Regions from separate parts of the Actinokineospora sp. NPDC051303 genome, predicted to be linked through region 2. Evidence: riboswitches for the same ligand, from Rfam matches in the RefSeq annotation. Region 2 holds a riboswitch; each other region holds the start of a gene.
The links. Region 2 has a riboswitch for S-adenosylmethionine ahead of thrC (threonine synthase). Riboswitches for the same ligand answer to the same signal wherever they lie in the genome.
Positions count from the first base shown of each region.

Region 1: linked by a shared signal. The riboswitch ahead of ACZ6SD_RS29310 (methionine ABC transporter ATP-binding protein) and the one ahead of thrC (threonine synthase) in region 2 are both predicted to bind S-adenosylmethionine.
Region 3: linked by a shared signal. The riboswitch ahead of ACZ6SD_RS29715 (aminotransferase class V-fold PLP-dependent enzyme) and the one ahead of thrC (threonine synthase) in region 2 are both predicted to bind S-adenosylmethionine.

Region 1 is NZ_JBVJIN010000063.1:8,934-19,404, reverse strand. Features, by position in the region: gene ACZ6SD_RS29330 (fatty acyl-AMP ligase) at 1-1,296, opposite strand, end outside; gene ACZ6SD_RS29325 (ABC-F family ATP-binding cassette domain-containing protein) at 1,401-3,170, opposite strand; gene ACZ6SD_RS29320 (hypothetical protein) at 3,338-3,805, shown strand; gene ACZ6SD_RS29315 (4-(cytidine 5'-diphospho)-2-C-methyl-D-erythritol kinase) at 3,811-4,773, opposite strand; gene ACZ6SD_RS29310 (methionine ABC transporter ATP-binding protein) at 5,226-6,236, opposite strand; SAM riboswitch class I at 6,437-6,526, opposite strand; gene rsmA (16S rRNA (adenine(1518)-N(6)/adenine(1519)-N(6))-dimethyltransferase RsmA) at 6,634-7,485, opposite strand; gene ACZ6SD_RS29300 (transglycosylase family protein) at 8,408-9,916, opposite strand; gene ACZ6SD_RS29295 (TatD family hydrolase) at 10,212-10,471, opposite strand, start outside.
Region 2 is NZ_JBVJIN010000009.1:69,381-79,851, reverse strand. Features, by position in the region: gene rpsT (30S ribosomal protein S20) at 1-187, shown strand, start outside; gene ACZ6SD_RS09575 (acyl-CoA thioesterase) at 265-771, shown strand; gene holA (DNA polymerase III subunit delta) at 848-1,825, opposite strand; SAM riboswitch class I at 1,986-2,116, shown strand; gene thrC (threonine synthase) at 2,128-3,393, shown strand; gene ACZ6SD_RS09560 (ComEC/Rec2 family competence protein) at 3,776-6,151, opposite strand; gene ACZ6SD_RS09555 (ComEA family DNA-binding protein) at 6,148-6,675, opposite strand; gene ACZ6SD_RS09550 (DegV family protein) at 7,227-8,081, opposite strand; gene octT (diglucosylglycerate octanoyltransferase) at 8,170-8,904, opposite strand; gene ACZ6SD_RS09540 (histidine phosphatase family protein) at 8,907-9,521, opposite strand; gene rsfS (ribosome silencing factor) at 9,518-9,904, opposite strand; gene nadD (nicotinate-nucleotide adenylyltransferase) at 10,003-10,471, opposite strand, start outside.
Region 3 is NZ_JBVJIN010000066.1:4,999-15,469, forward strand. Features, by position in the region: gene dnaE (DNA polymerase III subunit alpha) at 1-1,398, opposite strand, end outside; gene ACZ6SD_RS29695 (nucleoside/nucleotide kinase family protein) at 1,539-2,174, shown strand; gene ACZ6SD_RS29700 (AsnC family protein) at 2,275-3,264, shown strand; gene ACZ6SD_RS29705 (RluA family pseudouridine synthase) at 3,884-4,813, opposite strand; gene lspA (signal peptidase II) at 4,958-5,572, opposite strand; gene ACZ6SD_RS29715 (aminotransferase class V-fold PLP-dependent enzyme) at 5,607-6,980, opposite strand; SAM riboswitch class IV at 7,016-7,132, opposite strand; gene ACZ6SD_RS29720 (potassium/proton antiporter) at 7,198-8,679, opposite strand; gene ACZ6SD_RS29725 (DUF167 domain-containing protein) at 8,806-9,105, opposite strand; gene ACZ6SD_RS29730 (TetR/AcrR family transcriptional regulator) at 9,105-9,680, opposite strand; gene ACZ6SD_RS29735 (SRPBCC family protein) at 9,738-10,295, shown strand.

The sequences.
Region 1 (10,471 bases), on a different contig from region 2:
GATCTCACTGTCCACTGTGTACCCTATGTCGCCGGTGGCGAGCCAGCCGTCGGCGTCCTGGGTGGCCACGGGACCGTCCACGGTGAGGTAGCCCGGGGTCACCGCCTCGCCGCGCAACTGGATCTCGCCGACTTCGCGCTCGCCGAGGACCCGCCCGTCCTCGGCGACGATGCGCGCCTCGATGCCGCGCAACGGCTTGCCCAGCAACGCGAACGACCGCGCCAAGGGGTCCTCAGACGGCACGGCGAGGTTTTCCGACTCCAGCTTGTCCGCGTCGACGCGGTCGAGGCGCAGGCCCGAGAGCAGCGGCGCGAACGACACCGCCAGCGTCGTCTCGGCCATGCCGTAGGCCGGGAACACGCACTCCGGGCGCAGTCCGAACCGCGCGCCCTCCTCGGTGAACAGGCGGACGGCCTTCTCGTCGATGGGCTCGGCCCCGTTGAGCGCCAACCGAAGCGTCGACAGGTCGTACTTGCGCTGGTCGTCCACTCCGGACAGTCGGCGGCCGAGCAGGGCGTAGGCGAAGTTCGGGGCCGCGGTGATCGTGGCCCGGTAGCGGGAAATCAGGTCGGCCCACACCAGCGGGCCGGTGAGGAACTCGACCGGGGTGACCTTGACCAGTTCCAGGCCGACCGTCATCGGCACGGTAAGGAAGCCGACCATGCCCATGTCGTGGAACAGCGGCAGCCAGGACACCATGATGTCGTTGTCGACGTCCAGTTCGGACGCCTCGGTCATCGCGGTCATGTTCGCGAACAGGTTGCCGTGGGTGATCCGCACGGCCTTGGGCTCGGCCGTCGAGCCGCTGGTGAGCTGCAACAACGCGGGCGCGTCCTCGCCGACCGCCACCACGTCGGCGATCGGCTCGCCCTCGGCGAGGTCGCTCAGGTTCAGGTAGGCGATGCCGTGCTGCTCCAGCACCGGGGCGAGCTGGTCGAACGGCGCGCCCAGCAGCACCAGCTTCGAGCCGATCATGGTGAGCACCCGGACGGTGTCCCGCGCCCACTCGGCCAGGTCGGTGCGCGGGGTCGGCTGGTGCAGCATGGTGACGCTGCCACCGGCCAGCCACACCGCCTGCACCGCCGGGGCGATCGTCACCGGCTCCGCGGCGAGCACCGCGACCGCGCCGTGCTTGGCCAACCCGCCCGCGATCAGGGAACCGGCCATCCGTTTCGCTCGCTCGTGGACCAGCGCCCAGGTGTGGCGCACGGGCGCGGCGGGCTCCCCGGTGGTCATCCCGCGCTCCTGCCCTCGGGTGCGCGCGGTGTCCAACAGCATGTCCACAAAGCGACTCATGCGGGCCAGCCTAGGACCTGTCTCGATGTACCGGCGCGGGTCAGTCGTGATCGGGATGATTCCTGGCGGTGCGGCTGGGGCGTGCCGGTAGACCTAAATCGGCCTCATTCCGCGCTATCGGCCGCTTCGAGCCACTTGAGCTCGATTTCTTCCTTCTCGGCGACCACTTCGCGTAGCTGCGCGTCCAGTTCGAGCAGCTTCTCCGGGTCGGTGGCCGCCTCGGCGAGCGCGGCGTGCAGCCGCGCCTCCTTCTTGCCCAGGGTCTCGAATTGCCGTTCGAGCCGGGCCAGCTCCTTCTGCGCGGCCCGCCGCTCGGCGGCGCTTCCTTTGCTCTCAGTGGGGCGGGCCTGCTTGGCGACCGGGGCCGCCGCCAGCGCCGCCGTCCGCCGGGCCAGGTACTCCTCGATGCCACCGACCAGGTGAGTGACCTTGCCGTCGCCGAACAGCGCCACCACCCGGTCGCACACGCGCTCGACCAGGTACCGGTCGTGGGAGACCACGACGATGGTGCCCGGCCAGGAGTCGAGCAGGTCCTCAAGCTGCTGGAGGGTGTCGATGTCCAGGTCGTTGGTCGGCTCGTCGAGCAGCAGGACGTTCGGCTCGGCCATCAGCAGCCGGGCGAGCTGCAACCGGCGGCGCTCACCGCCGGACAGGTCGCCGATCGGCGTCCACTGCCGGTTCGCCGGGAACCCGAACCGCTCAGCGAGCTGCGAGGCGGACAGCTCCTGCTTGCCGAGGGTGACGCGGCGCGCGATTTCCTCGACGGCCTCCAGCAGCCGCTGCTCGGCGGGCAGCTCCTGAAGCTCCTGGGTGAGGTGCGCCAGCCGCACCGTCTGCCCCTGCACGCGTTTGCCGCCCGCCGGTTCGGTGTCGCCCGCGAGCAGCCGCAGCACCGTGGTCTTGCCCGACCCGTTGACCCCGACCAGGCCCACCCGGTCCCCCGGGCCGATGCGCCACGTCTCGTGGTCGAGGATCGGCTTGTCTCCGGCGAAGACCGACACATCCTCCAGTTCGAGGACGGTCTTGCCCAGCCTGCGCTTGGCGAACGCCACCAGCTCCACGTTGTCGCGCGGCGGCGGAACATCGGAGATCAGCGCCTCCGCGGCCTCGATCCGGTACCTCGGCTTGGACGTGCGCGCCGGGGCGCCGCGCCGCAGCCACGCGAGCTCCTTGCGCGCCAGGTTCCGCCGCTTCTCCTCCAGCGTGTCCGCCAGCCGCCCCCGCTCGGCGCGCGCGTAGATCCAGTCCGCGTACCCGCCCTCGTACTGCTCGACCCGGCCACCCACGACCTCCCACGTCCGGGTGCACACCGTGTCGAGGAACCACCGGTCGTGCGTCACGACCACCAGCGCGGTCCGCCGGGCGAGCAGGTGATCGGCCAGCCACCGCACCCCCTCGACGTCGAGATGGTTGGTCGGCTCGTCCAACACCACGAGGTCGAGTTCCTGCACCAGCGCAGCCGCCAACGCGACCCGCCGCCGCTCACCACCGGACATCGTGTCGACCGGGTTGTCCAACCCCAGATTGATGATCTCCAGCCCCTCCAGGATCGACCGCGCCCGCGCGTCAGCCGCCCACTGGTGCTCCTCGGTGATCCCCAACGGGTCCAGCACCGCATGCCGCGCGGTCGACCCCGCGGGCAACTCGGTGCGCTGGGTGACCACAGCCATCCGCAGATCCCGGTTCCGGCTGACCCGCCCGCTGTCCGCGGCCTCGATCCCCGCCAACACCTCCAACAGCGTGGTCTTGCCCCCACCGTTGAGCCCGACCACCCCGATCCGGTCGCCTTCCCCGACGCCCAGGGACACCTGGTCGAGCAACGGGCGCACGCCGTAGCTCTTGCTGACGTTCTCCAGGTTGACCAGGTTGGCCATCTACCCGCACTTTCGTTGAGATCAAGGGACCGGCCGTGCCCAAGCAGCATAGGCAGGTCGCTCCCGGGCCGGGACGACCGGCGCATCCCCGCCGCCCTGGGTAACGCGGGTCGAGGCGCGAACGACCTCTGGATGGTCATCCACCAGCGCGTTGTTGAGGAGTCGTCGTGGACCAGTGGCGGGGTTGGCCGTGGGCCACGGCGGGAGCGGTCGCCCTGGCCGTGGTCGTCGCGGTCGGCGCGGTCGTCGGGTCCGCGTCCCGGGAGAGCGTCACCGCGGCCACGGTGACGGAGGTGTCCACCACGACGGTCACCGTCACGGAACCACCCGAGGTTTCCACGACGACCGTCACCGTCGCGGAACCGCCCGAGGAAACGGCGGCGCCTGTCGCGTCGGGGCCTCGAACCGAGTTCGGTGAGGGCACCCACGAGGTCGCCGTCGACGTCCAGCCGGGCAAGTACAAGTCGGCGGGCCCCTCCGGAACGAATTTGGTGGGCTGCAGGTGGACTCGCAAGAGCGGTGACGGCACGGACATCTTGGACCTGGGGATCGACAAGGGGCCGTCCACGATCACGATCAACGCGGGCGAATTGATCAGCACGTCCGGGTGTGCGACCTGGGTGCGGTCGCCCTGACGTGGCTAGGCGTGGACCTCGGGGGGTGTCGAGCGGGGGGTGTCGTCGCCGATCACGCGGGCGCCGGGGACTGGGCCGTGGGCGACGCGGACGGTGCGGCAGACGCCTGCTCCGGACAGCTCGGCCGCCACGCGCAGGGCCGCGTCGCCGTCTTCGCAGAGGAACGCGCAGGTGGGGCCGGAGCCGGAGACGACGCCCGCGAGCGCGCCAGCGGTGACGCCCGCGCGCAGGGTGCGGCGCAGGCCCGGGCGCAGCGACACGGCGGCGGGCTGCAGGTCGTTGCCCAACAGCAGGGCAAGCTGGCGGGGGTCGCCGGAGGCCAGGGCCGCCAGCAGGGGCTCGACCTCGCCGATGCGCGGCGGGTCGCCCTCGGCGCGGAGGCGGTCAAGCTCGGTGTAGACCTTGGGCGTCGACAGGCCGCGCCGGTCGAAGGCCAGAACCCAGTGGTAGGTGTGCCGGGCCAGCACCGGCACCAGCTGCTCACCCCGGCCGGTGCCCAACGCGGTGCCGCCGTGCAGCACGAACGGCACGTCGCTGCCCAGCCGCCCGGCCACCTGCGCCAGCTCGTCACGGCCGATGTCCAGCCGCCACAGCGAAGCCAACCCCACCAGAGTGGCCGCGGCGTCGGCGCTGCCACCGGCCATGCCCCCGGCGACCGGGATGCCCTTGCGGATGACGATGCGGACCTTGGGCTCGTCCGCGTCGCGACCCACGTGCCGGGCCAGCTCCTGCACGGCACGCCAGGCCAGGTTGCTCGCCCCGGTGGGCACCGCGTCAGCCCCTTCGCCGTGCACCTCGACCCCCGGCTCGTCGGCGACGGCCACGGTGACCTCATCGGTCAGCGACAGCGCCTGGAAGACGGTGGACAGCTCGTGATAGCCGTCCGGGCGCACATCGCCCACGGCGAGGTGCAGGTTCACCTTGGACGGCACACGAACGGTCACCGGGGCAGGCACGACAGCGAGCACCTGACCAGCCTACGGCCGTGGCCGCGGGTGCTCTGATGGCACCTGTTAGTGGGCCGGGACTCTTCGTTTCTTTGGGCCACTACGGCGAACGATCCCCCACGGGAAGACGGGCGGGACCCTACGGCCAGAGCCAGCCGGACGACTTTTCTTCTCCTCAGGGAAACCATCGGACCGACCCAAGCGCACAACGCCCGAATCCGCCCCGAGAGCCCTTCTTTCGCCGCCCCCACCGCCCCCACAACAAACCCCACCCGCCCTGGGGGCCGGGCCCTGCTCCAGTCTATCGGCGCAGGTCAGCGCGGGGAAGAGGGTGCGCCGCGCCTGTGGATAACTCGCGATCTTGAGCGCGTTCGAGTGGTTGGCGGGGGTGCCTGCCGAGGTCTGGCGTCGCGGCACGGCTTCACCGCCCGCCCGACCTCAGGGGTGGGCGGGCGGTGAACCACACGCGCGGGTCAGGCCGCGACGATGCCCTGGGGGCCGGTGGCGCGCTGGCGCACCAGGCCGCCGCGTTCGCCGATCCAGGCCAGGGCTTGGTCGGCGTGGGAGCCGGAGACGCCCAGGAGGAAGCGGGCCACTGGGGTTTCGCCGATGCGGGTCAGGCCGCCGCCGACCACGGCGATGGTGGCGCCGAAGCGGGTGGTGGCCTCCGGGAGGAGGGCGCCGACGGCGGCGAAGCCCACGAGCACCACCTCCGCCAGGCGGTCGTGGCGGGCCTGGGCGGACTTGGGGGCGTCGATCGCGGGGAGCAGGGTCTGGGCGACCTGGCTGTCGGGGTCCTGCACCAGCGACAGCAGGTGGCCGCTCTCCTGGACGCGACCGCCGTCGAGAAGGGCCACGTCGTCGGCGATGCGGCGGACCACGCCCGCGTCGCCGGTGACCACCAGGACCGTGGAGCCCAGCTCGGCGCGGGCGCGGTCCAGGACGGTCAGGACGCCCGCCTCGGCGTCGGGGTCCAGGTCCTTGGTGGGGTCGTCGGCGAGGAGCAGGCCCGGGTCGCCGACCAGGGCGCGGGCCACCGCGACCCTGGCCTGCTGGCCGGGGGTGAGGGCGTCGGGGTAGAAGGCGGCCTTGTCGGTGAGGCCGATGAGGTCGAGCAGGGCGCCGACCTTCTCGCGGCGCTGCGGGCCGTCGACGCCCGCCTGCTCAAGGGGGAGGGCGATGTTGCCCGCGGCGGTGCGCTGCGGAAGCAGGTCGCCGTGGCGCACGACGCCGATGCGCCTGCGGGCGGCGCGGAGCCTGCGGGGGTCGAGGGCGGCGGTGTTGAAACCGTCGACCCTGATCACGCCGCTGTCGGGGCGTTCTTGGAGGGCGACGAGGCGGGCGAGGGTCGACTTGCCCGAGCCGGACGGGCCGACGACGCCGGTGATCGTGCCCGTGGGCACGTCCAACGTGACGTCCTCAAGCGCGACGACCGGGCCGGTGTCGCCCAGGAAGGACTTGCTCAGGTTCTCAACGGTGATCACGATCTACTCCAACGCGGCGCACGGCAGGCCGATAGGACGGCTTCGTCCACAAGGGACGATCCGGGACTGACGAACAGGGGGGTTAAGAAGACGTGTTGCTCGAAGTCAGCTTGCTACGCGCATCAGACGACATGCGGTGACGGATCGCTTGCACTGGTCGATGACCCGTCGGGTGGTGAGGATCCGCATCCGCTCTCACTCCTCCATCGTTCCTGGCGGTAGCACCTGCCCACGATGGGTGGTTGCTGCGGCGTCAACGAGCCAGGTCTCTCAGCCGCTCGGGATGGAATGCTTACAGAGTAGACCTGACCAAGCTGCTCAAAAGCAAGCGCGGACCCCGAAGATCGAGCCCGACGTTCCGCACATCACACATCAGGAGTAATGTTTGGGGGTTCGCTTACGCCAGGTGAGCAGCCGCTTGCGCGATTCGGACGAACTCCCCTACCGACAATTGCTCGCCCCGCTCCCCCGGGTCGACCCCGGCCGCGACGAGCACCGCCTCCGCCCGCGCCGCCGACCCGGCCCAGTCCGCCAGCGCGGCCCGCAGGGTCTTGCGCCGCTGCGCGAACGCGGCGTCGACAACGGCGAACACCGCCTGCCGGTCGGCCGCGGGAGACTCACGGCGGGTCATCGACACCAGCGCCGAATCGACGTTGGGCACCGGCCAGAAGACCGACCGGGAAATCGTGGCCACCCGGCGCGCTTCGGCGAACCAGGCGACCTTGACGCTGGGGATTCCGTAGACCTTGCCACCGGGCGCGGCGGCCATCCGGTCGGCCACCTCCGCTTGGACCATGACCAGCACCGTGCGCAGCGAAGGCAACTCGGCGAGCAAGTGCAGAACGACGGGGACGGCGACGTTGTAGGGCAGGTTCGCGACGAGTGCGGTCGGCTCGTTGAGTTCGCTGGCGGTGACGCGCATGGCGTCCGCGGTGACGACGGTGAGGCGGTCGGCTAGGTCGGGGGCGCGGTCTCGCACGGTCGCGGGGAGGCGGGCGGCTAGGACTGGGTCGATCTCCACTGCCACGACGTTGGCGCAGGCTGGGAGTAGGGCGAGGGTCAGGGAACCCAGACCTGGGCCTACTTCGAGCACGGTGTCGTCGGGCTGCAGGGCCGCGGCGGTGACGATTCGGCGGACTGTGTTGGGGTCGTGGACGAAGTTCTGGCCCAGCTTCTTGGTTGGGCGGACGTCCAACTCGGCGGCGAGCCTTCGCACGTCAGCAGGGCCAAGCAGCGCCGATCCAGTCACTGGCAGAGCGTACGGGGCGGGGGGTTTCGGAGGGGTTGGTGGGGTTGCTCTGGGTTCCTGGGGTGGCTGGGTTGGTGGGTTTGCTCGATGGGGTGGAGTGGTTTCTTTGGGGCCCCTACGAAGGAAGATCCCGTCGTGGGAAAGACGGGTGGGGAGCCTTCGGCCCCACGACCACGGCGAGTTTAGGGATCTTCCTTCACCCCCAAAGAAACCACTCCACCCCATCGAGCACCTGACAGGCTCGGGTGCGGCTTCGTGGGGGGCGGGTTCGCCGCTCGGTCTACCCCATCGAGCACTTCGCGGGCGTCGGTTCGGCTTCGTGGGGGGCTGGTTCGCTGTTGCTCGTTCCGCGCCATCGAGTGCCTGGCAGGGGTGGGTGTGGTTGGCAGGACGGCGGGTTCGCTGCCTCCGCGCCATCGAGAACCTGGCGAGCCCGGGTTCAGCCTGGCAGGAGAGCGGGTTTTCTGCTCCACCTCGTCAAGCACTGGGTGGGCCTGGACACTGCCTCGCGGGGGTGGTGGGCCGACGGGCAGGGGGCGGGCGCTCGGGTGTGCTGCCCCTTGCTATCGGGCACCTGACGGGGGCAAACCCGTTCCTGACAAGCACTCGGGCCAACCCCGGCAGGCTTGATAGGCGGGACGCGACCGCTCGGCCTGCCAGACCGGCGGTGCGCTCCCGGCCAGCAGGCCCCACAAGGAGCACCCGACAGCGCCAACCACCGACCTCAACGACCGCTTTCGCCGCCCCACGCCCCACAACAAAAACCCCACCCACCCTGGGGGCCGGGCCCTGCTCCAGTCTACCGGGGCAGGGTGACAATTCAGGTGAGAATGATCTTGCCTGTGGATAACTCGCGATCACTGGGCACGGTCGGGTGCTTGGGGGGCGAGCTTTGTGGTGGGGCCTGCGGTTCGGGGGTGGGTTAGCGGGGGAGGCCGAGTTTGCTGGAGCAGTGCGGCCAGGCGCTGTAACCGTCGCGGGCGTCGCGGACTTTGGTGGCGATGGCTATTTGTTGTTCGCGGGTGGCCTGGTGGGGGTAGGCGGCGTACTGGTCGCCGCCGTAGGCGTCCCAGGTGCTCTTGTTGAACTGGAGGCCGCCGTAGTAGCCGTTGCCGGTGTTGATGGCCCAGTTGCCGGTGGCCTCGCACTGGGCCAGACGGTCCCACACCGCGCCGTCGGAGATCAGGGGCTGGGGGGGCTGCTTGGTGCCGATCTTGACGATCCTGGGCAGGGGGGCGCGGGTTTCCTTGGAGCCGATTTCCTCGCGCTTGACGACCTTGCCGTTTTTCTCGGTGATGCGGTAGGTGGCGATGCGCTCGCCGGGGGTGCCGGGGTCGACTACCTGTTCCTTGCCCTTGGCCAGTTCCGGATCTTCGACGGTCTGGAGGGGGGGCTCGACCGGCTCGGCCTGGTTGATCACTGTCACGCCGGTGCGGCTGATGCGAATCTCGGCGCCGGTGGTGAGTTTCAGGTCGGCGCCGGGGAGGACCGCGTCCTGGGGGCCGAGGGCCAGGTTGTGCTCGTCCAGCAACTCCTGGACGGTGACCGCGGTGGTGGTCAGCTGGGTGGGGGCGTTGCCGCCGTCGAACAGGGTGACGTTCTTCGGGGTCTTGATCTCGACGGCCATGCCCTCCAGGGGCACCTGCGCGTCGTCGCCCGCGGAGATCCAGGCGCCCGCGACGGGGGCGTTGACCTGGCGGAGGGCCTCGCCGACGGTGGTGGCGCGGACCCAGTGGCCGCGCTGCTCGCCGTCGACGGTGAGCTGGAGTTGGCGGCCGCGCTGGAGGACGATCTTGCCGTCGTCGCCGATCTCGGCGGACGGGGAGGGGCTCAGCGAGTCGTGCTGGCCGACCTCGATGCCCTCTTCCTCAAGGATCTCGCCCACGGTGTCGGCGTAGGTGTTGACCTCGCGGGTGTGGCCGTCGACGTCGACGGTCACCGTGTTGTTCATCGCGATGGCCGCCGCGCCGCCGCCGGTCAGGGTGACCAGGACCGCGGCGATGGTGGCCTTGAGGAAGGTGGACTTCCAGCGCTTGACGGCGGTGATCAGGCCGGGCGCGGGCTTGTCGTCTTCGACCTTGAGCCGCTTCGGTCCGCTGACCTCGTCGGGCAGCGCGGGAAGCACGGGGAGAACAGTGGTCTCGGCGTTGATGAGCCGGATCAACTCGTCGACGTCGACGCCCGCGAAAGCCATGATCTCGTCGGCCTGCGGGCCGAGCGCGTGGCGGACGTCGTGGTCGGTGATGCTCAGCGACGCGGAGAAACCGGCGTCGTAGTCGTAGTCCGGGAACTCGGACCGCCAGGCCCGGAAGTCGTCGTCCAGGACGGCCGTGCCGGTCGCGGTGCCCGAGTTGACCGGGTTGAACCAGTCGGTGTCGGCGAAGCCGTCGTGCCGGGGGCGGTCGAGACCGCCGATCTGTTTACCGCTCACAGGGTCGATTCCTCCAGAAGGCGGAAATCCGCACCGCGGACGCCGTGGATTGGTCTCAGCCGCGCTGGGAACATCCACTCCTCCGTCCGCTTGGCGCGGTCTCGCGCTTTCGTGTGTTCCGACGACCCGCAGCCAGCCACCCCGACGTGTACTGACTTGCTCCGGGTTGACTCGGGGCATGATCCCCAAAGTCGTACGGTCACGGGACAGTAACGAGACGGCTGGGGTTGCGCAAACACATCCGGCGAACTCGTGAGTCCTGTCACACCACCAAGTCGCCTAATCCGCCACCCGTTCATCGCAATCGATCACCGCTCGAATGGTCGGATGTCACGGCCCGCAACCGAAACACCCGGTCGGCGGTGGCGGAGACATCGGCGGCGAACTCGGCGACGCCGACGCCGCGCAGGTCAGCGAGGTCTCGCACGGTGTAGGCCACGCAGTAGGGCTCGTTCGGCCTGCCGCGGAAGGGATGCGGTGTGAGATAGGGCGCATCGGTCTCCACGAGCAGCTGGCCCGGGGGAACGAACGCGGCGGCTTCGCGCAGCGGCGCGG
Region 2 (10,471 bases):
CTCGGTCAAGACCGCGATCCGCAAGTTCCGCGAGGCCGCCGAGGCGGGCGACAAGGCCAAGGCCCAGGAGCTGTTGGCCGTGGCGAGCCGCCAGCTCGACAAGGCCGCGGGCAAGGGCGTCATCCACGCCAACCAGGCCGCCAACAAGAAGTCGGCCATGGCGCTGCGGGTCAACAAGCTCGGCTGACCCACACCCACACGTGCCAGCGGCGCCGTCCACCTCCGGGTGGGCGGCGCCGCTGCCGTGTGCATAAGACTCGTCGCATGGACCTGGAGCCCAAACCCACCTCAGCGGCGAGGACCTCGCTCTCGCACATCATGACCGCCCTGGACACCAACCTCCTGGGCACCGTCCACGGCGGCGTCATCATGAAGCTGGTCGACGACGTGGCGGGCGCGGTGGCCCAACGCCATTCCGGCGGGCCCGCCGTGACCGCGGCGATGGACGACATGACCTTCCTGCACCCGGTTCGGGTCGGCGACCTCGTGCACGCCCACGCCCAGGTCAACTGGGCAGGCCGCTCCTCGATGGAGGTCGGCGTCCGGGTCCTGGCCGAGCCGTGGGACCGGGCGGGCGTCCCGCCGACCCAGGTGGCGACGGCCTACCTGGTGTTCGTGGCGGTGGACAGGACGGGCCAACCGCGCGCCGTCCCCCCGGTCTTACCCGAAACCCCGGAAGACGAGCGCCGCCTCCGAGAAGCGGAGATCCGCCGCCACCACCGTCTCGCCAAGCGAGCCGAGATCCTGGAAAGCCGCACCGCACCCCACTGACGCCCGCGCCCCACGAAAGCGGCCCCAGCTTCCACCTCACCCCGCGTGAACGCCCTGAGCAGGCGAAGGAACGCGGTCAGTCTCGCCGGTGCGCGTGGGCGAGTCGCAGCACTGCCCGTTCCAGGGCGTAGTCCGCGTCCGCCGCGACGCCCTTGACGTCGGCGTTCACCTCGGCCACCACGCGCATGGCCTCCGCGAGGCCCGCGGGCTTCCAGCCTCGGGCCTGGCCCAGCGCCTTCTTCACCTTCCACGCGGGCATCCCCAACTCGCCTGCCAGCCGGAACGGGTCGGCGCGGCCCGCGCCAGCGACCCTGGCCACGGTCCGCACGGCGTCGGCGAGCGCGTCGGCGACCAGGACGTGCGGAACGCCGAGGTTCATGGCCCAGCGCAGCGCCTCCATCGCCCCCGCCAGGTCCCCCGTCACGGCCTTCTCGGCGACGGCGAACCCGGTGACGTCGGCGCGCCCGCGGTGGTACCGCCGGACCGCCTCCTCGGTCACCGATCCCCCGGTGTCGGCGACGAGCTGGCCCGCCGCCGCGGCGAGTTCCCGCAGGTCGGAGCCGACGGAGTCGATGAGCGCGGCCACCGCGGCCGGATCGGTCTTGCCGCCCGCCCGGCGGATCTCGTTGCGGACAAACGCCTCCCGCTCCGACGCTTTGGTGATCTTGGCGCACTCGGTGACCACCGCGCCCGCCTTGCGCATAGCGGCCACGATGTCCTTGCCCGCCTTGCGTCCGCCGCCGTTGTGCACCACGACCAGCACGATCCCGTCCGCGGGCGCCTTGGCGTAGGACACGACCAGCGCCGCGATGTCCTGGGTCGCCTCGTGGGCGGCGTCGAGGACGATCACCCGCCCCTCGGCGAACAGCGAGGGGCTGACGAGTTCGGCCAGCTCAGGGCCTGTGAGATCAGCCACCCGGAGCCGGGTCAGGTCGGCGGCGGGGTCGGCGAGCCGGGCGGTGTCGAGCGCGGCGCGGATGGCGCGCTCGACCAGCAACTCCTCTTCCCCGAGCACGAGTTGCAGCGGGGCTGGCGTGACCGCGGGCGAGTTCACGCCCGCGATCCTCCCATGGCCGCGCCGCACCCAAGTGAGCAGACGAACAGGCTCCGCTCTCGAATACTGGACAGGGGACTGGCCGATCGCGTTCATGGTGCCGTAGCGTGGCGGGCAAGTCGCGGGCCCGCTTCGGCGCGCTCGGACCACAACTGAATACCGCTCATCCAGAGGGGCAGAGGGATCGGCCCGAAGAAGCCCCGGCAACCGGCGTTACGCGTCACTTCCTCATCGCGAGGAGGCGGACGACCACGGTGCCAATTCCGACCCGCGCAGCGGGATAGATGAGGAGATACCTCGCGATGACATCGACCGTTGACGTCCAGCAGACCAGCGCTTACGACCTCGGCCCCGCCCGGGCGCTCTCCTGCCGCGAATGCGGCCACCAGATCCCACTCGCCGCCGAGTTCGCCTGCGCCGAGTGTTTCGGCCCGCTTGAGGTCGCCTACGAGTTCGGCAACATCACTCGGGCTGACATCGAAGCGGGACCCCAGTCGATTTGGCGCTACCGGGGGCTGCTGCCGGTCCCCAGCGACGTCGCCGCCCACCCCAACACCGACCCGGGCATGACCCGGCTGGTCAAGGCCGACCGCCTCGCCGCTGCGCTCGGCGTGAAGTCGCTGTGGGTCAAGGACGACACCGGCAACCCCACGCACTCGTTCAAGGACCGCGTCGTCGCGGTCGCGCTCGCCGCCGCCCGCCAGCTCGGCTTCAGCGTGCTGGCCTGCCCGTCCACCGGCAACCTCGCCAACGCGGTCGCCGCGGCGGCGGCCCGCGCGGGCTGGGACTCGGTCGTGCTGATCCCGTCGTCGCTGGAGCGGGCGAAGATCCTGACCACGGCGGTCTACGACGGCGCGCTGATCGCCGTCGACGGCAACTACGACGATGTCAACCGGCTCGCCACCGAGCTGGCCGCCGAGCACGAGAACTGGGCGTTCGTGAACGTCAACGTCCGCCCGTACTACGCGGAAGGCTCCAAGACCCTGGGCTACGAGGTCGCCGAGCAGCTCGGCTGGCGGCTCCCGCGGCAGATCGTGGTGCCGGTCGCGTCCGGCTCCCAGCTGACCAAGGTCGACAAGGCGTTCCGCGAGCTGGGCGAGCTGGGCCTGGTCGAGCCGACGCCGTACCGCGTGTTCGGCGCGCAGGCCACCGGCTGCTCCCCGGTCTCCTCGGCGTTCAAGTCCGGCCACGACGTGATCCGCCCGGTCAAGCCGGACACCATCGCCCGCTCGCTGGCGATCGGCGCCCCCGCCGACGGCCCGTACGTGCTCGACTCGGTCCGCCGCACGGGCGGCGCGGTCGAGGACGTCACCGACGCCGAGGTCGTCGAGGGCATCCGCCTGCTGGCCCGCACCGAGGGCATCTTCGCCGAGACCGCAGGCGGCGTGACCGTCGCCACGGCGAAGAAGCTCATCGAGAGCGGCCAGATCGACCCCGACGCCGAAACCGTCCTCCTCATCACCGGCGACGGCCTCAAGACCCTCGACGCGGTCCAGGACCACATCGGCCCGCGCGCCACCATCCCGCCGACCGCCGCCGCCGTCCGCGAGGTCCTCGGCCGCGGCTGACCCACGACGCGTGTCCAGTGGCCGCACCCCGGGCGGGGTGCGGCCACTGCCGTTCCACACACCGCACACCCAGCCCAACTCCCCGGACAGCGCCTTGTCGCCCACGAGTCAGGGCGCGGCCGATCACCCGCCCGAAGTTCTCAGCCATCGGATCGGGTTCAGCGCCCAGCCGGCCCAGTTCCCAGCAGGTTTCAGTTCCCGGCAGGTTCAGTTCCCCGGCAGGTTCAGGTCCCCAGCAGGATTCAGCACCCCCAACAGGTTCAGGTCCCCAGGAAGATTCAGTACCCAGCAGGTTCGGTTCCCCGGCGAGATTCAGTTCCCCGGCAGCGTTCCCGGCCGCGCCAAGGGCGGTGGCGTGGCGAAGCCGCTGGCCCGCCGAGATTCAGCGGCCAGGAGGGGATCTGGGCTCGCCGCGCACCATCGCGGCGGGCCTCCCCCCGTCCTCGACTACCGCGCAATCGCCTCCGGTGTCGGTTCGGACAATTAGAACTCCTTTCTGGGTAAGGCTTCCCAACGTGCGCGGGCTCGGATGGCCGTAGCGGTTGCCAGCGCCCACACTGACCAACGCCACCCGCGCACCGGTGGCCGCGAGGAACTCCGGCGCGGTGTATCGACTTCCGTGGTGCGGGACCTTGACGATGTCGGCGGACAGGTCGACGCCCGCGGTCAGCAGGTCGGCCTGAGCGGCGAGTTCGATGTCCCCGGTGAGCAGCAGCCGTCCAGCCCGGGTGGTGGCCCGGAGCACCACCGAGCGGTTGTTGATCTGTGTGCCGTCCGGTTCGGCAGGCTCATCCTCCTTCGTTTGTGGGGCAAGGACTTCCACGGCAAGGCCCGGCCAGCTCAGTCGCTGCCCAGCCGTCAACTGCACGAGCGGGACCCCGGCGTCGGCCACTTCCTCGCGCACCTGCCGCCAGGCCCACGCAGGCGCCCGCCCGGGACCGACCGCGACAGCGCCGACCGCGTGGCCGGATAAGACCGCCGACAGGCCGCCCACATGGTCCGCGTGCAGATGGCTGAGGATCACCAGAGGAATCCGGTCGACCCCTAGCCGGTCCAGGCACTCGCGTGTCGGAGCCGATTCGGGGCCGGTGTCGACCAGCACCGCCCTGTCAGGGTCCGCTGTGGACAGTGCGATCGCGTCCCCTTGACCGACGTCACACGCGACCGCGGCCCAACCGGACGGCGGCCAGCCCGGAGCGATGACCCGGACCGGAATCACCACCAGCAGAACAGCGGTGAGCCCCAACCCGACCACCAACCGCGCCGTGCGCCGCCGCATCGCCACAGCCAACCCGACGGCTGTCAGGAGCAGCGCCGCCCCGCCCCACCACCCCGCGGGCCAGTCGAGGGCCGCTCCCGGCATCCCGGCCGCGGTCCGGCCGACCGCGACCAGCCACCCGACTTCGGGACCGGCAAGGCGCGCCAGCCACTCCGCGAGCCACGGCAGGACCGGCATCACCAACGCGGCCAGCACCCCGAGGACCGTCGCGGGCGCGACGACCGGAGCGGCGGCCAGGTTCGCCGCCACCGCGACGAGGCTGACCTGACCGCTCATCCCGGCCACGACCGGCGCCGTCACCAGGTGCGCCGCCGCGGGCACGGCGAGCGCCTCGGCCACGATCCGGGGAACGCCACGCCGCGTGAGCCGCCGCGTCCACCTCGGCGCGAGCAGGACCAGCGCACCGGTGGCCAGCACCGACAGCACGAACCCGAAGGCGACGGCCATCGCCGGGTCGTGCACGACGAGCACGATCACCGCCGCTCCGAGGGCGGGCAACGCGGACCGTTCCCGCCCGAGAGCGAGGGCGAGCAGGCCGACCGCGCCCATGACCCCGGCCCGCAGAACACTGGGTTCCGGACCGGCCAGGATCACGTATCCGACGAGCGCGCACAGCGCACCGGCCGCCGACCCTCGCGGCCCTATCCTGACCAACCGCAACAGGTAGAGAACGGCGACGCAGACAATGGCGAGGTTAGCCCCGCTGACCGCCAGCAAATGGGACATCCCGGCGACGCGGAACTCGTCCTCGACCGTGGTGGACATGCCGTCCTTGTCACCGACGACGAGCGCGGGCAGCAGCCCGGCGGACTCGGGTTCGAGCACGCCCGACGCCTGCCGGAGGCCCGCGCGGAGCGCGTGGGCGGCCCGTTGCCAGGCGGGCGCGTCGCCGACGGACGCCGGTGACCCCCGGGCGCGAAGCACGGCCACGGTGAGCGTGCCGCCCTCCGCCGGGGCGAGCGTGCCCTCGGCCACGGCCCGCTGACCGGGCAGCAATGCCGCCCACCGGTCCACCGGGGCCAGAATCAGGATCCGGGTCCCGGAGGGCGCCACAACGGCGGGCACGACGACCGAGCGCACCCCGGACGGCAGGCCGCCGAATCCGGCCGCGCGCACAGGTTTGGGCCGTTCGACGACCTCGACCTGGAGACGGGCCGCCGCGCCGCGGGCCGCCTCCGCCCGGAGCGGGTCCGCCGCGGCCTCGTGGATCCGCGCGGCGACCGGCCACACGGCGAGCACGCCGCAGACGAACAGCGGCACACCGGCGGCCAGCCGAACGGGCCCATCGCGCGCGGACTCGCGCCCGCGGCGCTCACGGCGTCGAGTGTGGGCGGCCCCGGCTAGAGCCGCGAGGCAGCCGACGACCACCGTCAGCGACCAGTGCACGAGCAGTCCCAGCAGCGCGGACAGCCACACCGCCAGCGCGCCGGACAACAGCCGCCAGTCGTGCGGTCTCGGGTCGGGTGGCGGCTGGTTCATCGGACCGTGACGAGATCGCGCAGGGTCGTGAACCGGGCCGGGCCGATGCCCTCGATCTCATGGAGCTGGTCGACCTTGGTGAACTGGCCGTGGCGCGTGCGCCAGTCGAGGATGCGTTGGGCGGTGACGCTGCCCACCCCGGGCAAGGTGTCCAGCTGCGCCAAGGACGCCGAGTTGAGGTTGACGAGCGCGCCCGGTTGCTCGGTCTGGGCATCGACGGGTGCGGGGACGCCGACGTGGATCTGCTCACCGTCGGCGAGTTTGCGGGCGAGGTTGAGCGCGCTCAGGTCGGCGCCGGGCAGGGCGCCGCCGCTGGCCCGGAGCGCGTCCACGACCCGCGCCCCATCCGGGAGCGACCGGATACCTGGGCTCCCGACCTTGCCGACGACGTCGACCACAACCTCGGCCGCGACACTCGGACTTGGGTTGGCCTGGTCGACGGTGGCAGCGGCCAAATTGGGCGGCACCTCTTTTACCGGGGAGTCGGAAAGAGCGACAAACCCGGCGACCACCGCGACGACCACGGTCAAGCCCGCGATGAGCGGAATCGGAACCCGGCGTCGATCAGGCGGGCTGTGCGGGGTGAACCGGCGGATGAGATGGCCTGTGGGACGGCGCCACGGGAACCTTCGCTCGACCCGGGGATCGGATTCAGGAGACTCAGAATCCGGTGATCCGGGATCAGGCGAACTGGTGGGCCGCGCCAAGAAAGATGGATCAGATACGTCTCGATCGGGGCGGGTGAAGAAGCGCCGCCACGGAATGGCCCCGGCTGGCGTCTGCTGGCGTTCGGAATCCGGCCGCGGTTCTTGACCTGGCAGGAGGTCAGGCTGGTCTCTGCGGCGAACGGGCGCGCTGGAGAAACCGATATCCGGAGGCTGTCGCGGATTTTGCGACTCGGGTCGGGGCTCGTCCCAGGGGCGGGCCGCGATGGTGGTCAACCGGGCCAGGACGGCGTCCATCTGAGCTGCGCGAGTGGCGTTGATCTGTGGCATAGCACCAACGCTAGGGACGAATCAAGGCCGTGGGTAGGCGTCTCCGTCGCCTGTGGACAACTCCGTCCTATGTGGATAACTCAGTTGTCAAAACGGCCAGGGCAGAGTACAACGCCGAGAACTCCGGGGCCGGTGTGCGCGCCGATGACGGCGCCCAACTCGGAAACCACGCAACCAGCGGACCGCGGAATGCGCTCGTCCAAGCGGGTGGCGAGTTCAGCGGCGCGATCGGGGGCGGCGAGGTGGTGCACCGCCAGTTGGACCGGCTCGTCGCCCGCCGCGGCCACGGCAAGGTCCACCAAGCGGGCCAACGCCCGGCTGGTCGTGCGCACTTTCTCCAACGGCACTATCTCGCCATTGTGGACATGGAGAACGGGTTTCATGGACAACGCTGTGCCCAGGAGGGCGGCGGCCGCACCGATCCGTCCTCCGCGACGCAGATACTCCAACGTCTCAACAATGAAGAAGCTCTTAGTGTTCTCCGCCGCCTCTACCGCGGCGGCTTCCACCTCCGCTCCCCCAGCGCCTCCCGCCGCGACCGCGGCGGCGCGCAGGGCGGCGAACCCGAGGCCCATGGCGGTCGTGCGGGAGTCGACCACACGGACCACGTCCGCACCGACCTCCTCAGCGGCCACCCGAGCCGACTCCCACGTCCCGGAGAGCCGCCGGGACAGGTGCACGGACAGCACGCCATCCGCCCCGCCGTCGAGAAGGCGGCGGTATTCGGCGGCGAACTCGTCGGGGTTGGGGCGGGAGGTCGTCACCACGCGGTGCCGCGTGAGCGCTTCCGCGAGTTCACCGGGGCCGAAGTCGACACCGTCGCGGCCCTCTCGATCGTCCACACGCACCAGGAGCGGCACCACCCGGACCGCGTGCCGGTCGGCGAAGCCTTCCGGCAGATACGCGGTCGAGTCGGTGACTACGGCGAACGGCACGATGCCGAAGCCTAAGGCGTGTCCTGTGGATCACGGCAGGTGGGATTCCCGATCCACAGGGCCGCCCTGGTTGCTCAAAGCCGGGAAACTACGTCGCGCGCCGCGCGCGATCCAGCAGCGGCCCGACGACCTCCGCGAGGGCCTTGCCAGCCAGTTCGTGGCCCCGCCAACCCCAGTGGATGCCGTCGACATTGCCGTGTCCGCTGAGCACGTGCTCACCGATGACTTCTGCCAAGTCGAGCACGGGCACGTTCGCGCTGTGCGCCCAGCGGCGGATCTCGGCCACGGCGTGGTCGCGGGCCGTGTGGACGTACCCGTACGCCCGGGAGCGGTGCACTCCCGGGAGGATGGCGACGGCGGGAAGGTCGGGCCGCAGGGCGCGAATGGCGACCAGAGTCTCATCGAGGTAGCGGACGGTCAGCTCGGCGGGCAACGCGACGGGCTTGCCTCGGGTTATCCGCGCCAACCAGGGCAGAGCCGACAGATAGGTCTGTCGGACACAACGGCGCAAGCTGTCTGGGCGCAGGTAGCGGATGCCCTGCCGCAGGTAAGTGGGCAGAGGCGAGGGCAGCGTGTCCATGCCGCCGACGGCGAGGACCAGAACATCGGCGTGCGGAAGCTGAGCCCACACCCGGGGGTCGCCGACGAGCGACCAGTACGCGTCGCGGGCGGTCCAGCCGAAGCCAGCGAACAGCTCGGCGCGGCCGCCGATGGCTGCCGCGGCCAGGTTCGGCCAGAGGCGGGGATCGTCAGCGGGATGGGGACCGTCTGGGCCGTGGAAGGTCAGCGAGTCGCCGAACATCAGCACGGTTGGCGACGACATGTCTAGCCGGTGATGCCCGCGTTGTACGCGATCAGGCGCCACGCCAAGCCGCTGGTCTCCCGGCGCGCCAGCACTGTCCAGTGACAGTTGCTGATGCCGCCAAGCTGCCACCAGTTGACCACCGGCAGCCCCAAGAGGCTGCCGGTAAGCGCGGTTATCAGGCCGCCGTGCGCGCACAACACGGCGGTCTCTTCGGTTCCTTCGTCCAGCGCGGTGACGACTTCGGTGGCCCGGGCGGCGACCTCGATTCGGGCCTCCCCGCCAGGCGGAGTCCAGGTCGCGTCGGTCTGCCACTGGGCGCGGCCGCCCGGCCACCCCTCATCGACCTCCGCGCTGGTCTTGCCCTGCCAAAGGCCGAGATTCGTCTCCCGCAAGCGCTTGTCAATGCGCAGCGGCACGCCGATCGCCTCGCTGAACACGGTGGCCGTGTCGGTCGCGCGGCGCAGGTCGGAGGCCACGATGACGTCCGGGGAGAACCGGGCCAGCGCGGGCACGGCGAATCGGGCCTGGTTCCACCCCACCTCGGTCAGGTTGGAGTCGAGGTGGCCCTGCATCCGTCCGGAGGCGTTGTAGTCGGTTTCCCCGTGCCGCCAGAGCACGAGTCTGCGCAATGTCACGGGGCGCTCTCCTCCTCCGCGGGTGGCGCCGCGTCGAACTCGATACGGGGGCAGTCCTTCCACAGCCGCTCCAAGCCGTAGAACGAGCGCTCCTCCGCGTGCTGGATGTGCACCACGACGTCGACGAAGTCGAGCAGGACCCACCGGCCTTCGCGGGCGCCCTCTCGGCGAACCGGCTTGGTGCCCGCCTCGCGCATCTTGTCCTCGACGTTCTCCACGATCGCGCCTACCTGCCGCTCGTTGGCGGCGGAGGCGATCACGAAGCAGTCTGTGATCACGAGCTGGTCGGAGACGTCCAGCACGATCACGTCGCTGGCCTTCTTGTCCGCGGCCGCGTTGGCCGCGACCAATGCCAGTTCGCGTGCGTCGTGCGTCGCTGCCACGTCACTCCTCAGTCCGGTTTCTCGATAGGTTGAACCCGTCGAGACTACCCGTGCCCGCACCTCGGTTGGCGAGGAAGGACCGGTTGGGGGCTTGTCTGTCACTGTTCGGGCGCGTAGAGGCCGCGCTTGGAGATGTACTGGACGACACCATCGGGAACGAGATACCAGACCGGATCCCCGGCGGCGACCCGTTTGCGGCAATCGGTCGAGGAGATCGCCATCGCCGGGACCTCGATCAGGCTTACCGATCCGCTGGGCAGATGCGCGTCCTTGAGGTGGTAACCCGGCCGGGTGACGCCGACGAAGTGGGCCAGGGTGAACAGCTCGTCCACGCGGTGCCAGGACAGGATCTGCTCCAGGGCGTCCGCGCCGGTGATGAAGAACAGCTCGTCGTCGGGATAGGTGGAGCGCAGGTCACGCAGGGTGTCCACGGTGTAGGTGACGCCCTTGCGGTCGATGTCCACCCGGCTGACGGAGAACCGAGGATTGGACGCGGTGGCCACTACCGTCATCAGGTAGCGGTCCTCGGCGGCGCTGACCTCCCGGTCGCCCTTCTGCCAGGGCAGC
Region 3 (10,471 bases), on a different contig from region 2:
CCCGTAGAGCACCCGGGCGGAGTCCTTGATCGCGGCCTTGGCCTTGATCGTGCCGAAGGTGATCACCTGCGCGACCTTGTCCGCGCCCCACTTCTCGGTGGTGTAGCGGATGACGTCGCCGCGCCTACGCTCGTCGAAGTCGATGTCGATGTCGGGCGGGCTGACGCGGTCGGGGTTGAGGAACCGCTCGAAGATCAGGCCGTGCGCCAGCGGGTCGAGGTCGGTGATGCCCATCGCGTACGCGATCAGCGCGCCCGCGGCCGACCCTCGGCCGGGGCCGACCCGGATGCCGTTGTTCTTCGCCCACTGGATCAGGTCGGCGACGACCAGGAAGTAGGCCGGGAAGCCCATCTGCAGGATGACGCCGATCTCGAACTCGACCTGCCTGCGGTGCTCCTCGTCCACGCCCTCGGGGAACCGGCGGTGCATCCCCGCCCACACCTGCTCGCGGAAGAACTCGTCCTCGGTCTTGCCCTCGGGGATCGGGAACTTCGGCATCAGGTTCCGGAACTCGAACATCCCGGTGGTGTCGACCTTCTCGGCGACCAGCAGGGTGTTGCGGCACCCCTCCTGCCACGGGTCGGACGAGTCGATCGCGCGCATCTCATCCGGCGACTTCAGGTAGTAGCCGTCGCCGTCGAACCGGAACCGGGTCGGGTCCTGCAATGTGCTGGCGGTCTGCACGCACAGCAGCGCGTCATGGGCGGTGCTGTCGCTCTTGTACGTGTAGTGCGAGTCGTTGGTGACCACGAACGGGATGTCGAGCTTGCGGGCGATGTCGACCAGCCCGCCGCGGACCCGGCGCTCGATCTCGATGCCGTGGTCCATCAGCTCGACAAAGAAGTTGTCCTTGCCGTAGATGTCGCGCCAGTCCGCCGCGGCCTTGAGCGCCTCCTCGTCCTGGCCGAGCCGCAGCCGGGTCTGCACCTCGCCGGACGGGCAGCCGGTGGTGGCCATCAGGCCCTCGCGGTTCTCCGCGATCAGCTCCCGGTCCATCCTGGGCCACTTGCCGAGCTGCCCCTCCAGGGAGGCGAGGCTGGACAGCCGCATCAGGTTGCCCAGGCCGGTCGCGTCGCGCGCCCAGATCGTCTGGTGGGTGTAGGCGCCGCTACCGGCGACGTCGTCGCTCTTCTGGGCCGGGTCGCCCCACCGGATACGGTCCTTGGTGAACCGCGACGCGGGCGCGATGTAGGCCTCGATGCCCAGGATCGGCTTGATGCCCGCGCTCGTGGCCTGCTTGAAGAAGTCGTAGATGCCGTTGGTGTGACCGTGGTCGGTGATCGCCACCGAGGTCATCCCCAGCCGCTCGCACTCGGCGAACATGTCCTTGAGCTTGGCCGCTCCGTCGAGCATCGAGTACTCGGTGTGCACATGGAGATGAGCGAAGGAGTCAGCCACGGCGACACCCTAGCGACACCCGCCGACAACCTCGCCCAAGGGGCGGCGCGACACGCTGATATCTCTCGTCACAGCGGGATTCTCTTGGCACAGCGGCAAAAGCGCCGCATTGTAGCCGCCGAACGGGCACAGTGGGACACATGCGTTTCCGTCCTGTTTCGCCTGACGTGCTCGCCGACGAGCTGACCGCGCGGATCGACGCGCGGGAGCGCGCGGGGTGGACGCGGGTGATCGTCGACGGCGCCCCGCCCACCGAGCCGGGGGCGCTCGCCGACGCGCTCGGCGAGCGGTTGCGGGTGCTCGGGCGGCCGGTGCTGCGGGTCTCGGCCGCGGACTTCCTGCGGCCAGCGTCGCTGCGTTTCGAGCGTGGCAGGCATGACGCCGACGCCCGCTACGAGACCTGGTTGGACGAGGGCGCGCTGCGCCGCGAGGTGCTCGGCCCGCTCGGCCCCGGCGGGTCGGGCCGGGCGCTGCCCGCGCTGTGGGACGCGGCGACCGACCGCGCCACCCGGGCGGAGTACGTCGCCCTCGGCGCGGGCGGCGTCCTCCTGCTCGACGGCGAGTTGCTGCTCGGCCGCGGCCTGCCGCACGAGCTGTCCGCGCACCTGTGGCTGTCCGCCCCCGCGCTGGCCCGGCGGCTGCCCGCAGACGAGCACTGGGCGCTGCCCGCGTTCGCCCGCTACGACGCCGAGGTCCGCCCCCTGCACACCGCCGACGCGGGCGTGCGCGCCGACGACCCCCGGCACCTCGCGCTGCTGGACGACGCCCCGGTGTGAGGTCGCGCTCCGTGCGGATTCGATCACCGAAACCGATCTTGCCCGTGTCGAGTCCCGGCTTCCGCCGCGAGCCGCCCGCCAACCGGGTAGCGTGCGGCCCGTGGTCGTGACGGATCCGGTTGATGCCCGCCTACTCGGTGTGGTCGCCGAAATGGGCAGGGCAGCGGTGCACGAGGTGGCCGCGAGGCTGGGCATGGACCCCCGGGAAGTGGCCTCGCGGCTGGTCGCCCTGTCCGGCGCGGGCCTCCCCCTCCTCGTCGGCGTCGAATGCGATCCCAACGGCGTCCGCGCCGCACTGGCCAGGACACCCGCACCCCCCTCTTACGGCGTGCAGGGCACCCCCTCCGGCGTCTACCCGCCACCCCCCGGCCCCCAGAGCGGCGGCTACCAGCCCCAGCAGGCGCAGTACCCCCCGCAGCAGCAACAGAACTTCGCCCACCACCCTCCCAGCGGCCCATACCAGGTGCGCACCGGCCCACCCAGCCAGCCTTTCCCCACCCCCGCGGGCCCACCCAGCCAACCCATTCCCCAGCCCCACCCCGCTCCCCCCGCGAACGAGCCGATCAGCACCTGGGGCCCACCCGGCAGCGCCTCCTGGGCCCGTGGCGACCAGCCCCCGGCCCTGGCCGTCGACCGCACCCAGCCGACAACCCGGATGAACACCCCCACCCGCCAGGGCAAGGTCGGCACCACCCTGGAAACCTCGGGCCTGGAAGGCGAACGCCTCTCCGTCCAACTGGTGGAGGTAGTAGACCCCGCCGACTACTTGTTCACCGCCGCCGGCTACCGCCTCCAACCAGGCGAGCGGTCGATAGTGGTGCACACGGAGTTGACCAACCGAGGCACAGTCCCGTTCAGCACCCTGCCTGACCTCTACCTGGTCCTGGTCACCCCGGACGGCCAAACAATCTCCAAGGCCCCAGTCTCTCTATCCTCACGCCCCCCACACCGAATAGGCGTGGCCCCCGGCGAGACAGCAGGCGGACACACGGTTTACGTGGTCCCAGAAGACATAGTGGTCACCTCAGTCCGCTGGAGCCCCCGCCCAGACGAGGAATCCCTAACCCTCACCTGGACAGTCGAGAACTGAGAACCAGCGACGCTGGCTGGCCCCCCTCCTGCCAGGCAGCACCGCCCCTGCCATGCACTGGTGAGAGCGGAACAGCGAACCCACGCTCCTGCCAACCGAACCCGGCCCTGCCAGGTGCCCGGTGGTGCAGACCGAACAGCGAACCCGAGCATCTGCCAACCGCTGCCCGGTCCTGCCAGGTGCTCGATGGGGTGGAGTGGTTTCTTCGGGGGAGAAGGAAGATCGCTAAGCTGGCTCCGCACGTGTGAGGCCGAAGGCATCCCACCCGTCTTTCACACGGCGATCTTCCTTCGTAGGGGCCCCGAAGAAACCACTCCACCCCATCGAGCAACCCCCACCAAGCCAAGCCCCCGAGCAAGCCCCGACTACCGCCCGAACAGCTTGCTCAGCCATCCCTTCTTAGACGGCGGCGGCGCGGCCTGAGCCTGAATAGGACTGGTAGGCGGCTCCCGGTCATAAGCGACCTCAGCCGTATCACCGCCCCCGATGACCTGAGGCGCGACCCCATCCACCAGGAACCCGCCAGTGTCCTCGTCCGGTCTATCCGTGCCGCTCATAAGCACCGCCTCTAGCCGTCGCCAAGTCAAATCCAACTTAGCCGAGGATCTCCGCACGGACCTCAGTAATCGGCGGCGAGCGTGTCCAGCGCCCCAGCGAGATCGGCCGGATACTCGCTGGTGAACTCCACCCACCGACCGTCGTCGGGATGGTGAAACCCCAGCGTGCGGGCGTGCAGCCACTGCCTGGCCAGGCCGAGGCGCTTGGCGAGGCTCGGATCGGCGCCGTAGGTCAGATCACCGACACAAGGGTGACGGAGGGCGGAGAAGTGGACCCGGATCTGGTGCGTCCGCCCGGTCTCCAGTTTGACGTCAAGCAGTGACGCGGCCCGGAACGCCTCGATCGTCTCGTAGTGGGTGACGCTGGGTTTGCCGCCCGCGACGACCGCCCACCGGTAGTCGTGGCGGGGGTGCCGGTCGATGGGCGCGTCGATGGTGCCGACGCTCGGGTCGGGGTGGCCTTGGACGAGCGCGTGGTAGCGCTTCTCGACCGTGCGCTCCTTGAAGGCGCGTTTGAGCACGGTGTACGCGTATTCGCTCTTGGCCACCACCATCACCCCGGTGGTGCCGACGTCGAGGCGGTGGACCACGCCTTGGCGCTCGGCGGCGCCGGAGGTGGAGATCCGGATGCCCGCGGCGGCCAGGCCGCCGATGACCGTTGGCCCGGTCCACCCGGGGCTGGGGTGGGCGGCGACGCCCACCGGCTTGTCGACCACGACCACGTCGTCGTCCTGGTGGATGATCTCCATGCCTTCGACGGCGATGGCGCGGACCTCGACCGGGCGGTCGGGCTCGGGGAGGGTGACCTCCAGCCAGGTCCCGGCGAGCAGTCGGTCGGATTTGCCCGCGGGCCTGCCGTCGACCAGGACGTCGCCGGACTCGGCGAGCGCGGCCACGATGGTGCGGGACAGGCCGAGCAGCTTGGACAGCCCGGCGTCGACCCGCATGCCGTCGAGGCCGTCGGGCACGGGCAGGGTGCGTGATTCGCTCATGCGGCCACCTCACAAGTTCGGTGGCTCCGCTCGCGGGCGCACTGTGTCAACGATTCGCTCGCAGGCTCGCTCATGCGGCCACCCCACAAGATCGGCGGCTCCGCACGCGGGCGCACTGGGTCGATGATTCGCTCGCGGGCTTGCTCATGCAGCGTCTCCGGCCTTGTCGCGGGTGGTGCTGCCGTCGTAGTCGCGGCCGAGGATCGCCATCAGCACGATCAGGACGCCGCCGATGGAGATGCCCGAGTCGGCGACGTTGAACACCGGGAAGAAGTCGCCGTTGGGCGCGAAGACGGAGATGAAGTCGACCACGTGCCCCTGAAACACCCCGGGCGCGCGGAAGATCCGGTCGGTGAGGTTGCCCAGCGCGCCCGCGAGCACCAGGCCCAAGCCCAGCGCCCAGCCCGTCGAGCGCAGCTTGGGCATGATCCACACGATGGCGACGACGACCCCGGCCGCGATCAGGGTGAACAGCCAGGTCATGCCGGTGGCCATGGAGAACGCGGCGCCCGCGTTGCGGACCAGTTGCAGGTAGACCGCGCCGCCGAGTACCCGGACCGGGGGCTCGCCCTCCAGCGTGGCGGTGGCGATGATCTTGGTGATCAGGTCCAGCGCGAAGACCACCATGGCCGTGGACAGCAGCAGCGCGCCCCGCCGGGGTGGCGGCTCGGCCGTGGCCTCCTGCTCAGCCGTGGCCTCCTGCTCGGTCGCCGCGTGTTCGATCTCGGTGCCGCGGTCGTCGCCACGTTCTGTGCTCACCGGCCCATTGTCCATGGTGGCCGTGCGCGGCCGGTCAGGAGACCTCGCGCAGGAACGGCGGCAGGGGGCGCGGGTCGTTGGCAGGCGTCCACCGGCCGTCCACGAGGACGTAGTCGGCGGCGGGTCCGTCGGTCACCAGCGACCGCAGCGCGGCCACGAGCCGGTCGACGTGCTCGGTTGTGGTGCCCAGCCCGATGCTGACCCGCAGCGCCCGCTGCTCCCCCGCGCCCACGCGGCCCAGGAGCCTGCGGGTGGCGATGTGGGCGCAGAACGCGCCGTCGCGGACGCCGATGCCGTGCTCGGCCGACAGGACCGCGGCGGCCAGGCCCGCCTCGACGCCGTCGATGGTGAAGCTGACGACGCCGACCCGGTCGTGCTCAGGTCCGAACAGGCTCAGCCCGCGCAGGCCGGGCACCGTGGCCAGGCCCGAGCGCAGCCTGCGCAGCAGCGCGCGCTCGTGCGCGACGATCGCGTCCCAGCCGTGCCGGGTGATCGTCTCGCAGGCGACGGCCAGCGCGTGCGCGCCGACGACGTTGGGCGAGCCAGCCTCGTGCCGCTCGGGCACCTTCGACCAGGCCACGCCGAGCCGGTCGCCCCAGTCGACCACCTGGGCGGTCGCTCCCCCGCCGACTAGGTAGGGGTCGGCGGCGTTGAGCCAGTCCGCGCGGCCGATCAGCGCGCCCGCGCCGAAGGGGGCGTAGAGCTTGTGCCCGGAGAGGGCCACGTAGTCGACGTCGAGCGCGCGGATGTCGATCGGCCGGTGCGGGGCGAGCTGCGCGGCGTCGAGCACGATCCGGGCGCCGTGCCTTCGCGCGACCTCGGCCAGCGCGGCGACCGGCCAGATTTCGCCGGTGACGTTGGACGCCGCGGTGAGCACGACCAGGCGCGGGCCGACCGCGCAGGCCGAAAGCGCGGCGTCGAGGGCGAGCACCGCGTCACCGGCGCTGGCCGGGGTCTCGATCCGGTGGACCCGGGGGCCGCGCCAGGGCAGCAGCGCCGCGTGGTGCTCGGTGTCGAACAGCACCACCGAGGTGTTCTTGGGCAGCGCCTTGGCCAGCAGGTTGAGGCTGTCGGTGGTGTTGCGGGTGAACACCACCGCGTCGCTCGGGCGGGCGCCGACGAACCGGCGCAGCACCGCGCGGGCCTGCTCGTAGACCTTGGTGCTGACCTGCGACGCGAAGCCCGCGCCGCGGTGGACGCTGGCGTACCAGGGCAGCAGCTCGTCCACCGCGTCGCGCACGGCTTCAAGACACGGCGCGCTGGCGGCGTGGTCGAGGTTGGCGTAGCCGACGCGGCGGCCGTCGACCAGCGGGACGACCAGTCGCGCGCCGACCACCGGCGGCACGGCGACAGCGGCCGTCTCCGGGGCGGTCTCGGGCGTGCGGGCCGCGGGAACAGCGAGCGTCATGGGGGCTGACCTCCAGGTCCAGGGGACCCGCGAGGGGTCCGCGCTTGCCCGTCCCGCACCGCGCGGGAGGACCAGGTCCTCACCCGGGGCACCCCACCGCGGAGGAGGGTTGCCGGCCAGCAAACCGGGGTTTGACGCTGGCGCTCGTGACCTTGCCGCAGAACATAGCCGACGCGCTGCTCAGGATCGAGCGGCAGCCCACCAGGTGAGAGCGGGCTCACTCGTCGCCGGTCTCGCCTTTCCAGCGGGCGTAGCGGCCTGCCCGGTCGACCGCGCGGATGCGGTTCTCGGTGGCCTCGCGGGCGTCCTGGGTGGTGACGACCAGGACTTGGTCGCCAACCTGCAAACGAGTGTTGGCACCTGGGGTGAACGCGCCCGTGGCCCGCGCGACCAGGCTCACCGTCGCGCCCACGGGCAGGCGCAGCTCGGACAGGTAGACGCCGTGCAGCTTCGAGCCCTGCGGGATCGTCACCTGCAACAGCTCGGCGTTGAGCTCGTCAAGGGTCGCCGCGTCGACCTCGACCTCCTTGGCGCGAGCCCCGGCGTCGAGCCCGAGCGCCTTGGCCAGCAGGCCAAGAGTGCTTCCCTGCACCAGGGTCAGCACGATCACCAGGACGAACACGGCGTCGACCAGTTGCTGCGCGCCGGGCACGCCCTGCGACAGCGGGATCATGGCCAGCACGATGGGCACCGCCCCGCGCAACCCGGCCCAGGACAGGAACACCTGTTCTCGCCAGGGGACGCGGAACGGCGTGACGGACAGCAGCACCGACAGCGGCCGGGCGACCAGCGTGATCACCGCCCCGGCCACCAGTCCGGGCACCAGCGCGTCGAGCAGCCGCGAGGGCGAGGCGAACAGTCCCAAGAGGACGAACAGGCCGATCTGCGCCAGCCAGCCCATCCCCTCGGCGAAGGACACGGTGTCCGACCGGTGCGGCAGCCGCGAGTTCCCCAGCACCAGCCCGGCGATGTAGGTGGCGAGCAGCCCGGAGGCGTGCGCGGCCTGCCCGCAGGCGAAAGCGAGCACGCACACCGCGACCGTGGCCAGCGGGTAGAGGCCGGTCGCCGGGAGCGCGGCCCGGCGCAGCGCGTGCGTGCCGAGCCAGCCGAGCCCCAGGCCGATCAGCGCGCCAGCGCCGAGTTCGTAGAGCATGGTCAGCGGCAGGCCCCAGCCGATCGGGTCGGTGGAGGCCAGCAGCACGACGGCGATGTAGCTCGGCGCGTCGTTCATGCCGCTTTCCAGCTCAAGCGAGCCGACCAGCCGCCGGGTGACCGAGAGCCTGCGCAGCACGCTGAACACCGCGGCGGCGTCGGTGGAGGCGAGCACCGCGCCCCACAGCAGGGCGAGCCGCCAGTCGAAGCCGAGAATCCAGTGCAGTCCGGCCGCGGTCAGCCCGACGCTGATCACAACCGCCACTGTGGACAGTGCGATTCCCGGCCACAGCGCGGGTTTCACCTCACCCCAGCGCGTGGTGAGGCCGCCCTCGGTGAGGATCATGACCAGGGCGGCCAAGCCGAGCGCCTGCGTCAACTCGGCGTTCTCGAACTCGATGCCCAGGCCCGCTTCGCCGACCAGGACACCGATCCCGAGGTAGAGCAGCAACGAGGGCAGTCCGAGTCGGACGGACACCCGCACCGCGAGAACGGCCAGCAGGAGAACGGCCGCGCCGATACCGAGCGCCAGGGTCAGGTCGTCCATCCCACCTCCTCCTGGCCGCGCGGCGGCCCGCATGGTGCGAGCGCCTGGTGTTGTGAGCGCATTGTCCCCTTTCAACCGGGTGGGGGCGCACTCGACAAACCGGTCACGCGCTGGGTGAGGCAATGGTCACGGCTGGTCGCCGAGCAATCGGGCCAGCGTGCGCGCGGCATTCGGCGGCACCGGGTCCAGTTCGACCACCTTGTCCCTGCCCCGTTCCCCGGCCACGATCCGCACGTCGTTGCGGCGCGCGCCGAACGCGTCGGCGAGCGCGCGGCGGACCGCTTCGTTCGCCTTGCCTTCCACCGCGGGCGCGGCGACCGCCACGACGAGCGTGTCGCCGTCGCTAGTGCTGTGGCCGGGCCACCGACCGCCGACGGCGGCGCGGCGCGCGCCCGGTTTCACCCGAACCCCGAACCGGAACACCATCAGGCGTCCACCGATTCGGTCAGCAGCACGCGCAGCACTTCGGCCACGTGCGCCCGGCGGGCCGCGGCCGACCGCGGCAGGGTTTCCGGCGCGCCCCGGCTGAGCTGGGCCTGTCCGAGGTAGACGGAGTAGGCGATCACCGCGCGCCGCCTGGCCTGGGCGCGGCCGAAGCCGTGCTGGGCGAACTGGGTCGCGAGGTACTCCACCCGCCGCTCGCCGACCCGCGCGACGGCAGCCGCGACGAGTGGATCGCTCAGCGAGGCCAGGAGCGCGAGTTCCACGTCGGCCCCCTGTTCCGGGTAGAGCACGGCGCCGAAGAGGATGCGCAGTCGCTCGGTGGGGGTCTCACCCGCTTCGGCGAGGTCGATGACCGCCTCGGTGTGCTCGCGCTCCCACCGTTCGAGGGTGGCCTGCACGAGCGCGTCGCGCGTGGCGAAATGCCAATAGACGCTGCCTTTCGTCGCGCCGACCCGCGCCGCGAGCGGTTCTACCGCGAGCGCGGCGAGTCCGCCTTCCGCGAGCGCGGAAAGCGCGATCTCGGTCCAGTCCTCTCGGGTTCGACGCTGTGCTGCCACGAATCCATACGCTAGCGTACGGGGTGAACCATACGCTTCCGTACGGAAGGTGATCTGATGATCGACAATCGGCATGAGCGCGCCCTGCCCGTCGCTCCCGCGCGCGTCGGCGCGCTGCTGGACCGGATCGCGGGCGCGGACAGCCCGCTGTGGCCGGTCGACCACTGGCCGCCGATGCTGTTCGACGCCCCGCTCGGGCCGGGCGCGACCGGCGGGCACGGCCCGGTCGGCTACACCTGCACCGCCTACCAGCCGGGCAAGATGGTCGAGTTCACCTTCACGCCGGGGATGGGCCTGCGCGGGACGCACACCTTCCTGATCCTCGACGGCCCCTCGCCAGACTCGTGCGTCCTGCGGCACATCCTGCGCGCCGAATCGCACGGCATCGGCCGTGTCACCTGGCCCCTGGCCATCCGGTGGATGCACGACGCCCTGCTCGAAGACCTGCTCGACCGCGCGGCCGCCCACGTCGGCCACCCGCCCGCCCGACCCGCGCGGTGGTCCCCTTGGGTGCGAGTGCTGCACCGGATCGCGAGCGCCCGCGCCAAGGATGACGACGGAAAAGACCCACAGGTCAGCGGCCCGCCACGACCTGATCGGGGTAACCGGCACTGACGACGTCACTCGTAAGACAGAGCATTCGCGACACAGAAAGTCACAGTGCGCACACGACCGATTACGGGTTTAGCATGGGTCGACCGCAGCGCGCGGCGGTCGACCCCCACCCTCCCGAATCACCCATCGAAGGAGGTACCGGCTCGCTCCCGTTTCTCGGGACCGCAGAGCAGGCA